DNA from 2 places in the Paenibacillus sp. MDV22-iso6 genome. Region 1 is predicted to be linked to the other one. Evidence: riboswitches for the same ligand, from Rfam matches in the RefSeq annotation. Region 1 holds a riboswitch; the other holds the start of a gene.
What was found. Region 1 has a riboswitch for ZMP and ZTP ahead of AC4PM4_RS11485 (TIGR01440 family protein). Riboswitches for the same ligand answer to the same signal wherever they lie in the genome.
Positions count from the first base shown of each region.

Region 2: linked by a shared signal. The riboswitch ahead of AC4PM4_RS03145 (bifunctional 5,10-methylenetetrahydrofolate dehydrogenase/5,10-methenyltetrahydrofolate cyclohydrolase) and the one ahead of AC4PM4_RS11485 (TIGR01440 family protein) in region 1 are both predicted to bind ZMP and ZTP.

Region 1 is NZ_JBZVDZ010000003.1:512,940-517,703, reverse strand. Features, by position in the region: gene wecB (non-hydrolyzing UDP-N-acetylglucosamine 2-epimerase) at 1-496, opposite strand, end outside; gene upp (uracil phosphoribosyltransferase) at 553-1,182, opposite strand; gene glyA (serine hydroxymethyltransferase) at 1,609-2,856, opposite strand; gene AC4PM4_RS11485 (TIGR01440 family protein) at 3,090-3,683, opposite strand; ZMP/ZTP riboswitch at 3,825-3,906, opposite strand; gene AC4PM4_RS11480 (low molecular weight protein arginine phosphatase) at 4,023-4,595, opposite strand; gene AC4PM4_RS11475 (manganese efflux pump MntP) at 4,722-4,764, opposite strand, start outside.
Region 2 is NZ_JBZVDZ010000001.1:740,569-745,332, reverse strand. Features, by position in the region: gene AC4PM4_RS03160 (nitroreductase family protein) at 1-121, opposite strand, end outside; gene AC4PM4_RS03155 (MarR family transcriptional regulator) at 133-615, opposite strand; gene AC4PM4_RS03150 (stalk domain-containing protein) at 883-1,695, shown strand; ZMP/ZTP riboswitch at 1,777-1,858, shown strand; gene AC4PM4_RS03145 (bifunctional 5,10-methylenetetrahydrofolate dehydrogenase/5,10-methenyltetrahydrofolate cyclohydrolase) at 1,910-2,761, shown strand; gene AC4PM4_RS03140 (DUF817 domain-containing protein) at 2,929-3,693, shown strand; gene AC4PM4_RS03135 (undecaprenyl-diphosphate phosphatase) at 3,710-4,522, shown strand; gene AC4PM4_RS03130 (hypothetical protein) at 4,640-4,764, opposite strand, start outside.

The DNA of each region.
Region 1 (4,764 bases):
TATTTTCTTTGGCAAGGTTGGAAGAAGACCAGTCCGTTGGTGCAAAATGCAAGTCAGCAAGCACACCGGTTAACTGACGGTTCATTTCTTCCGGGTATGGAGAGAGCTTGTTCCACGTGCGAAGACCTGCTTCCACATGCCCCACCTGAATCTGCTGCAGGAACGCAGCATAGCTGGCTACAAACGTTGTCAGCGTATCACCGTGAACCAACACGATATCCGGCTTTGCTTCACGCAAAACCGGCTCCAGGCCTCCCAGCACACGAATCGTAATTTCATTCAGCGTCTGGCGATCTTTCATCACATCCAGATCGTAGTCTGGATGAATATTGAATACTTCAAGAACCTGATCCAGCATCTGACGATGCTGTGCAGTAACGCAAACGATCGATTCAATAGATTCGGGATGTTTCTGCAGTTCCAAAATAAGCGGAGCCATCTTGATGGCTTCCGGGCGCACCCCGAATATCGTCATGACTTTAATTTTCTTGGACATTGAAGCAAAGCCCCTTTTCTATAAGTTCGGAACCTCTTACAAAGCATGCGATATGCTTATTTAGTGCCGTATAGACGGTCTCCTGCATCTCCCAGTCCGGGAACGATATAGCCGTGATCATCCAGACGATCGTCCAGTGCAGCAACGTAGATGTCTACATCCGGATGCGCATCCTGAACAGCTTTTACTCCTTCAGGGGCTGCAACAAGGTTCATCATTTTGATTTGCGTGCAGCCGCGTTTTTTGAGCACGTCAATAGCAGCAATAGCAGAACCGCCAGTTGCCAGCATCGGGTCGATGACAATCAACTGACGCTCCGTAACGTCCGTAGGCAGCTTGGTGTAGTACTCAACAGGTTGCAGTGTTTCCGGGTCACGGAACAAACCTACATGTCCAACTTTTGCCGCCGGCAGCAATTTGACAACACCATCCAGCATCCCAAGGCCAGCACGCAAAATCGGCACCAGCCCAAGCATACGTCCGGAAATGACTTTTCCTTGTGTTTCAGCTACTGGTGTCTGTACATCAATAGTTTCCAGCTCAACATCTCTTGTAATCTCATAAGCCATCAGTGTAGCCACTTCATCCACCAATTCACGAAAATCTTTCGTATTCGTACGCATGTCGCGTATAAACGTCAGTTTGTGTTGAATCAAAGGGTGATCACATATTACTAATTTTCCCATCTAATTTGTCCCTCCGGTATGTTCTTCATGTTCAGCATTACCAAATATGCCTAATCATCATTCATAGGCCCGATAAATCCTGTATATTATATCATCACCTACACCGAATTACACCATCAAAGGGCACTTAATCATTACAGAAAACCGAATCCTATAAAAATAGGACCGGAAAAATGAGTCTTCCGGTCCTTTTTGCTCTCGCTGTTATGTCAGTTGAATGTTAAAAAATGTGTTAATACTTATGAAGCTCCGCAAACCGAATGACCTTCTGATCGCTGTTATCCCCAGAATTCTTTTGATCCATTAATAAATGGTGGAATTCCGGTGATAAAGGCGAGCGCTACGCTTCTTCAGGTTCTTTCGGTTTGCTCCGTCTGCATGTTTACATGAAGAACATCTCAAACACAAACACCATGAGCAAGTTTTTTAGTATTTAAGATCTGTGTACAGTGGGAATTGGTCCGTAAGTGCCGTTACTTCAGCACGGGCTTCGTCCAATTTAGCTGTATCTTTAGGGTTTTTCAATGTTTTGGCAATGATCTTACCAATAGCTACCATCGCTTCTTCGTTCATACCACGGGAAGTAGCTGCAGGTGTACCGATACGGATACCGCTCGTTACAAACGGGCTAGTTGGGTCAAACGGAATTGCATTTTTGTTCACGGTAATACCGATGGAATCAAGTACATGCTCGGCTTCTTTACCTGTGATATTCACGCTGCGTGTGTCGATCAGCATCAAGTGGTTGTCTGTACCGCCGGATACGATGTTCAATCCTTCAGCAATCAGCGTTTCAGCCAATACTTGTGCATTTTTTACCACGTTTTGTGCATACGTTTTGAACGAAGGTTGCAGTGCTTCACCGAATGCTACCGCTTTGGAAGCAATCACGTGCATCAGAGGTCCACCTTGGGAACCAGGGAATACCGCTTTATCAATCGCTGCTGCCCAAGCTTTGCGGCACAAAATCATACCACCACGGGGTCCACGCAGCGTTTTGTGAGTTGTTGTCGTTACGAAATGCGCATGTGGAACCGGGCTTGGATGCAAGCCTGCAGCTACCAGTCCTGCAATGTGAGCCATATCCACCATGAACAAAGCACCTACATCATTAGCGATGGAAGCAAGCTTTTCAAAATCAATGATACGCGGATATGCACTTGCACCTGCAACGATCATACGAGGGCGATGTTTAAATGCCGCTTTGCGCACTTCATCATAATCAATCAGGAATGTATCTTCTTGTACACCGTAAGCCACGAAATTGTACAACAATCCGGAAGCATTAACCGGGCTACCATGTGTGAGGTGTCCGCCATGCGCAAGGTTCATACCAAGCACAGTATCACCCGGTTTCAGAGCCGCAAGGTATACTGCCATGTTCGCTTGTGCACCAGAGTGAGGTTGAACATTCACATGTTCTGCCCCAAACAATTCTTTGGCACGATCACGCGCGATATCTTCTACGATATCCACATGCTCACAACCACCGTAGTAACGTTTGCCTGGATATCCTTCAGCGTACTTGTTAGTAAGTACAGATCCCATTGCCTCAATAACCGCTTCGCTTACGATGTTCTCGGACGCGATCAGCTCAATGTTGTTTTGTTGACGTTTCAGTTCAAGATTCATCGCTTCCAGTACTGCCGGGTCATTCTTGCGCAATTGTTCCATGATTAAATTCCTCCCAGTTATAAGTGAAGTTATAAAGCGAAACTACAGTGGTTACACTCCTGACTTCGATTGCATCACCATCTTCCGATCGCTGTTATCCCCAGATTTTTCTGAACTCCCTTATAATAAGGGGGAAATCCGGGGATAAAGGCGAACGCTTTGCTTCTTCAGATTGGTGTTGCACTCTCCGTTTTCGTGTAAAGTCTAATTTGGCTTTAAATAGGTTGAAGATATCAGTCACAAAATGTCGAATCTGGTTGCTCTTCCATACGATACACTGCACGCTCGCCGCCAATCAACTTCGGACGGGTCAGTGCTGTAGTTACACGGGCATCACCGATGTAGCGGAGTGCTGTTCTGAAAGGTACTGCCACATGCCGCAAATGCATGCCAATCATCGTCTCCCCAATATCCAGTCCCGCATGGGCCTGCACATGTTCAGCCAGGCATGGATCGGTCAGCGAGCGATACGCTGCGGATGCCATGGAGCCACCTGCTTTGGGCACAGGTACTGCACCCACTTCAGTCAATCCAAGACGTGTAAGCAGTGAACGCTCCATAACCAGCGCACGGTTCAGGTGCTCACAGCATTGGAATACAACATCAAAACCGAACTCCTGCTGCACCTCGCGTATACCCGCAAGAAGCTGCTGCGCTACTTCAACAGCACCGCTTGTACCAATCCGTTTGCCTGCAACTTCACTTGTACTTGTACCGATCACAACGATCTGTCCAGGTCCAAGCTGTCCGGCAAGCGCCAGTTCACGCAGAATGGATGCGGTCTGTTCATGCAATCCGGGTTGTTCCGAATCTAACTCAATAGTCATCCTATCGCCTCCCGATAAAATCATGCCCGGCTTCCTCTTGGCTGCCCTTGGTATTCTCTTGTATGGCATTTCAGGTACTATTATAGCGAATAATCAGATGAAAGACGAAAAAAAGAGCAGTCTGCGGGTAACGCAGAATTGCTCTTTTGCCCAGGCGACCGGCCGTTTGTTCCGGTGCTCCATCGTGGTTATGCCCACTTCGTCGCCAGTTACACCGGATCCCTGTTTTCCCATTCATCATAAAACAACCTGCGTTTAAAATCAACGGGTAATTTACATCCCATGTACGTTTTTTATATGGAAATCTATCGGTACCTGGGAATGATTAAACGAATCCAATTACTCCAACTTGTCCAAAAGTCTATCGAGCGCAGTCCGAATCTCTGCCGCAGCGATGTTGTAATCGTCGCGACTGCCGCCAAACGGGTCCGAAATATCAAAGCTCGGAATGCGTTGTCTGATCTCGATTGCCCGCTCACGTTCAGATGCCAAAATCTCCTGACCTAGCGCACGTTTCATTTCGAATGTTGCAAACAGGCTGTCCAATTCCTGAAGATCATTCAAGACTTGTTCGTCATTTTCCGCATACTCTTTCAAGGTATACGTCTTGTGTACCGAGTCAGGAAAAACCTGCATGACATGCTGTTTATGACTGCGTGTTAACGTGAGAATCAGGTCGGCCCAGCCGACTAGGTTGGAGCTAAGAAGCGTCGAATGTGGGGGTCCCTCAACGTTGTGATCCCTTAATACAGCCTCCGCATGACGGGAAATCGGCATGCCCGTTGTTGCGGCTACACCTGCGGAACGAACGTCCACCTGAATGCCCCGCTCAGACGCCAGTTTACGTAAAAGTCCCTCCGCCATGGGGCTGCGACATGTATTCCCTGTACATACAAACAAAATATGTTTCATTGTGGTTAGCCTCCCCATTTTGCAAATGTTGTCGAATCATGTTTGAAACTCCATCTGAACCAATGAAACTCTTAACTATATATTGAAGACTGCACTAGGCTGTAATTATGGTTAACGTCGTTTTTTTTAAAATATAAACAAAAGTCCAAAAGCGAGCAAGATCGCTCCG
Region 2 (4,764 bases), on a different contig from region 1:
GTTGAAGCCGCGTAGCCTTGTGCAGCAATTCAACAACCAACTCCTGTTCCACCGGTGTAGAACTACATTTACGAATACTTCTGCGTTCCCTGATTAATTCTGCCAGACTCAAGTGTTTCACTCTCCTTCAGTTTATCTGGATTCCATATCCATGCTGCTGTCTTGAAGAAATTGATGTATTATTTTCAGCTCCGGTTCCGAATATTTGTCCAAAGAACGATAGAACCGTTCAGCCTCAAGTACATGTAAACGTTCATGTAGTTCAAAAATCTTTTTGCCTTGCGGTGACAACCGGAAGTAGCTCTCCTTTTTGTTGTCATTCATTTTCGTACGTTTGACGAATCCTTCCTCCAGCAGTTTGTTGCCGATCTTGGTAATACTCGCTTTGGACAAATTCATCGCCTCAGCAATACCTGTGTTGTTTATAGGCTCATGCTTGCCAATGCAATCTATCATATGAACCGCGGTCAAATGCTGAGGGATTTTGTCCATGCTTTCCCGCTGGGCGATACTTAGAAAATGTTCAATTTCCGTATCCTTGTGATTCTCATATACATGTAAAAACCGGATAAATTGGTCATACAGTAACTGTTTTGTTCGATCGTTTGAATCCATTCTTCAATCGCTCCTTATTTACTTATAAACAATAAAAAAACCTTGAATGATTAAACTAATTCAGGAAATTAATCCGAAATAGTTTACTTGTTAACAATATATCACGAGTGAGAACAGTTATCAACTATTTCCTCTGGTAAAAGAAAAAAATTAGAATTAAGCCCTAGGCTACCTTACTGCTTGGGAAATGGCATCTTACATACAGAAACATTTTCTATTTTGATAACGTCTACATATTCAAATAATTAATCCTTAGTGGAGGAGCCTATGTTTAAAAAAATCACTATTTCCTTGCTGACAACGACTCTGCTCATCCTGCCGAGCTTTGCGGCTACCGGGGAAGCTGCAAACCAGTACATCACAATGGATACTGGCATGCTACAAAATAATCGTGTTCTAATTCCGTTACGGGCAGTGTCCGAAAACTTGGGAGCGGAAGTTAACTGGAACAAAGAACTAAAAAATATCACCATGACCAAAGGTGAAACGACAATACTTTTGACCATTAACTCTAAAAAGATACTGGTTAACCAAGAGGTAGTTTCTCTGGATGTTCCTGCGGAATTAAACGATAACACCACCTATGTCCCGGCGCGGTTTATCAGTCAAACTTTAGGCGCTGACGTGCAATGGAATCAACAAACCAGCCAAGCAACTATTACTCTTGATGGTAAGCAACTACAGGTAACGATGGCAAAACCCAAAGTGCAAGTGCCCAATACAAAGAGAATAACGGCCAAACAACAGCAAATCTTCGTTGACAAATTAAATGAAGCGACAAATCTGTCGTCGATTAAGCAAATTCGGACGTACTTTAGCACCTATTTTACAGATCGTTTTATCAATCAAATTATTCAGGATAAAGGGCTGGAATATGACTTTAAATTCAAAATCATTAGCCAATCCAGCCTGACTTACCCTGACAGTAATACAGCTAGATTAAGTCAATACTCGGGTTCTAGTTCCGTTTACGGTAACAAGGAAACACTCTACCGAAGTGCCACACTCGTCTATACAAATAAGGGCTGGAAAGTAGATCGTGTTGAATTTTCATTAATAGACGAGATACTTAATCCTTAAGGTCATCTCTCTTGATAAGAGAAATCCAATAACTATTGAACAATTTTGCTTTTTCAAGTACTATCAATCTAAACAATTTAATCGATCATATGTAACTGGCGAACACGGTGAACCGTGAGGGAGCATATGGTTTAGTAATAAGCCGTACGCCTGGGCAGAGGTAAGGAATATTTATTTCCTTGCCTCTTTTTTATGTTGAAAGGGCGATGTGAAAATGAGTACTGACAAACTGATCTTGAATGGACAAACGGTAGCGGATTTTATGAAGGAAGACATGGCCTCGAAGGTTGCCATTCTGAAGGAAAAAGGCATTCAGCCTTGTCTCGCTACAATTCTCGTCGGAGATGATCCTTCTTCAGCGACTTATGTGCGTATGAAAGGAAATGCTTGTGCTCGCTTAGGCGTGCAATCCATTAAGGTCGTTCTTTCTGCGGATACCACCACGGATGAATTAATTCAAGAAATAAACAAGCTAAATGATGACCCTTCCGTACACGGTATTTTGCTTCAGCACCCTGTCCCGAATCATATCGATGAAAGAGCAGCTTTTGATGCCATTAGTATCGAGAAAGACGTTGACGGTGTTACGACTCTCGGTTTTGCACTTAATGCTTTTGGAGACGCAGAATTCCCTTCCTGTACACCACAGGCTATTATGCGCATTTTGGATTTCTACAATATTCAGATCGAGGGCAAACATGCAGTTGTCATCGGAAGAAGTCCAATTCTGGGCAAACCTGTCTCAGCCATGCTGCTAAACCGGAATGCAACGGTGACGACTTGCCACTCCAAAACCGTGAATCTGGAAGAAATCGTGAAGCTTGGCGATATCATAATTGCAGCCGTGGGCAAACCGCTCTTTGTTAAAGGAGACTGGATTAAACCAGGTGCTGTCGTTATTGATGCAGGTTATAACAAAGGCAACGTCGGAGATGTGGACTACGAAGCTTGCTTTGTTCCTTCTTCAGCAATCACACCTGTACCGGGCGGTGTTGGTCCTGTAACGATTGCGACGCTCATTGAACATACGATTAAATCTGCCTACAAGCTGTCTGAAAATGCATAATTGAATTAGCCAAAAAACAAGGTCCCTCCAGTTGACGAGGGGCCTGTTTTGTCTTTGAATAAGCTCGAATTGAAAATAAGAAAATATATAGATCTTTTTTTCTCTTTTTACAAACCGACCAAATATATATTATTATGAACAAGGCTTAGGAAGGAGATAAACATAACTTGAAACCTTTAGTACAGCTCCTGCATTTTGGTTATCATCAGGCGATGAGTTGCATTTTTCCTGTGGCGATCTTTGGAACGTTGGCCCTTTCTAGCGTAATTCAGATACCCTTTCTTTATCGCTATGATGCCATTCTGCTTGTTTTATTAGCAGTACAATACCTTATGTACCGGAGCGGATTGGAAACACGTGATGAAATCAAAGTCATATGTATATTTCACGTGATTGGATTGGTACTGGAGATGTATAAGGTGTGGATGGGATCCTGGTCATACCCTGAGCCTGGTTATACCAAGCTCTTTGGCGTTCCCCTTTATAGCGGATTTATGTATGCAAGTGTAGCAAGCTTTATGTGCCAAATATGGCGCAGATTGCGTATGGACATGACAGGCTGGCCTGGGTTTGCATCTTCGGTTCTGTTAGGAGGAGCCATCTATATCAACTTTTTCACACATCATTTTATTCCCGATTTTCGTTGGTGGTTGACCGCTCTGGTATTTATTGTTTTTCGTAAAACATGGATTATCTATCGGGTACGATTAACTACCTATCGAATGCCGTTAACGCTCGCTTTTGTCATCGTAGGTTTTTTCATCTGGACTGCTGAAAATATAGCTACATTTTTTAACGGCTGGAAATACCCTGACCAGCATGACTCCTGGCAACTGGTCAGTTTTAGCAAGATAAGTTCGTGGTTCCTTTTGGTGATTATTAGTGTCATCATTGTGGCCCAACTGAAATATGTCAAAGCTAATCGAAAATAATGAGTAGGAGTATACAATGGAAGACTTTATTTTGTGGTTGAAATATGTGTTATTAGGTATCGTACAAGGGGCTACAGAGCCTATTCCGGTTTCTTCAAGCGGACATTTGATTATCGTTCAACGACTGCTTGGCATGCAGCAGAACGGATTATCCTTTGAAATTTTGACAAACACAGCCTCACTGATTGCCATTATGTTTATTTTTCGGGAAGATATCAAAAAACTTATTGTAGGAGGCTGGCGATTTCTAGTCTCTCGCAATGCGGAGTACAGAGCAGATTTTATGTTTTGTCTATACATAATCATTGGTACCCTGCCTGCTGCGATCGGGGCTGTGCTATTCAAGGATAAAATTGAAGAAATATTCACTTCTGTCTATACGGTTGCGATTAGTTTACTGATCACAGGGGTTGCGCTGTGGCTTATTCGAAACCTTCGCGGGCGCAAAAGAGATGGGGATTTGTCTGCGAAAGACGCAGTACTGGTGGGTCTGGCTCAAGCGGTGGCTCTTATTCCGGGAATAAGCCGCTCTGGTGCAACAGTGATTGCATCTATTGCTGTCGGGATGAAACAAGAAACGGCGTTGAAATTTTCTTTTATGCTCTACATTCCGATCAGCATTGGCGGGGTAATATTAGGGGCTTCTGACATTGTAACCGATCCGCACCGAGCGCAGTTAGCTATACCTTACATTTTAGCGTTCATTACGACCCTTATCGTAACCTACTTTTCAATGAGATGGTTCATGGGAATTATGGCAAGAGGGAACTTGATTTACTTTTCATACTATTGCTTCGTAGTCGGAATTCTTTTACTTATTTTTTTGTAAACCCGAATTTTCCTTGTAACGTATAAGGGAACAACCCTAAACAGTGGGTTGTTCCCTTTTTATTGTCTTCCAGACTTGACGATCTCGCCCTACTCGCAGGTTCCGTACGAACACTCTTTAACGTTCTCCAAGAACCATGGCGCCCATGCCATTCGGATCATCAATTTGTTTATGGGTTACGATTTCTCCTTTATCGTTGAATCCCTTCATTTCATACGGAATTGTTGCAGACGAGGGCAGTG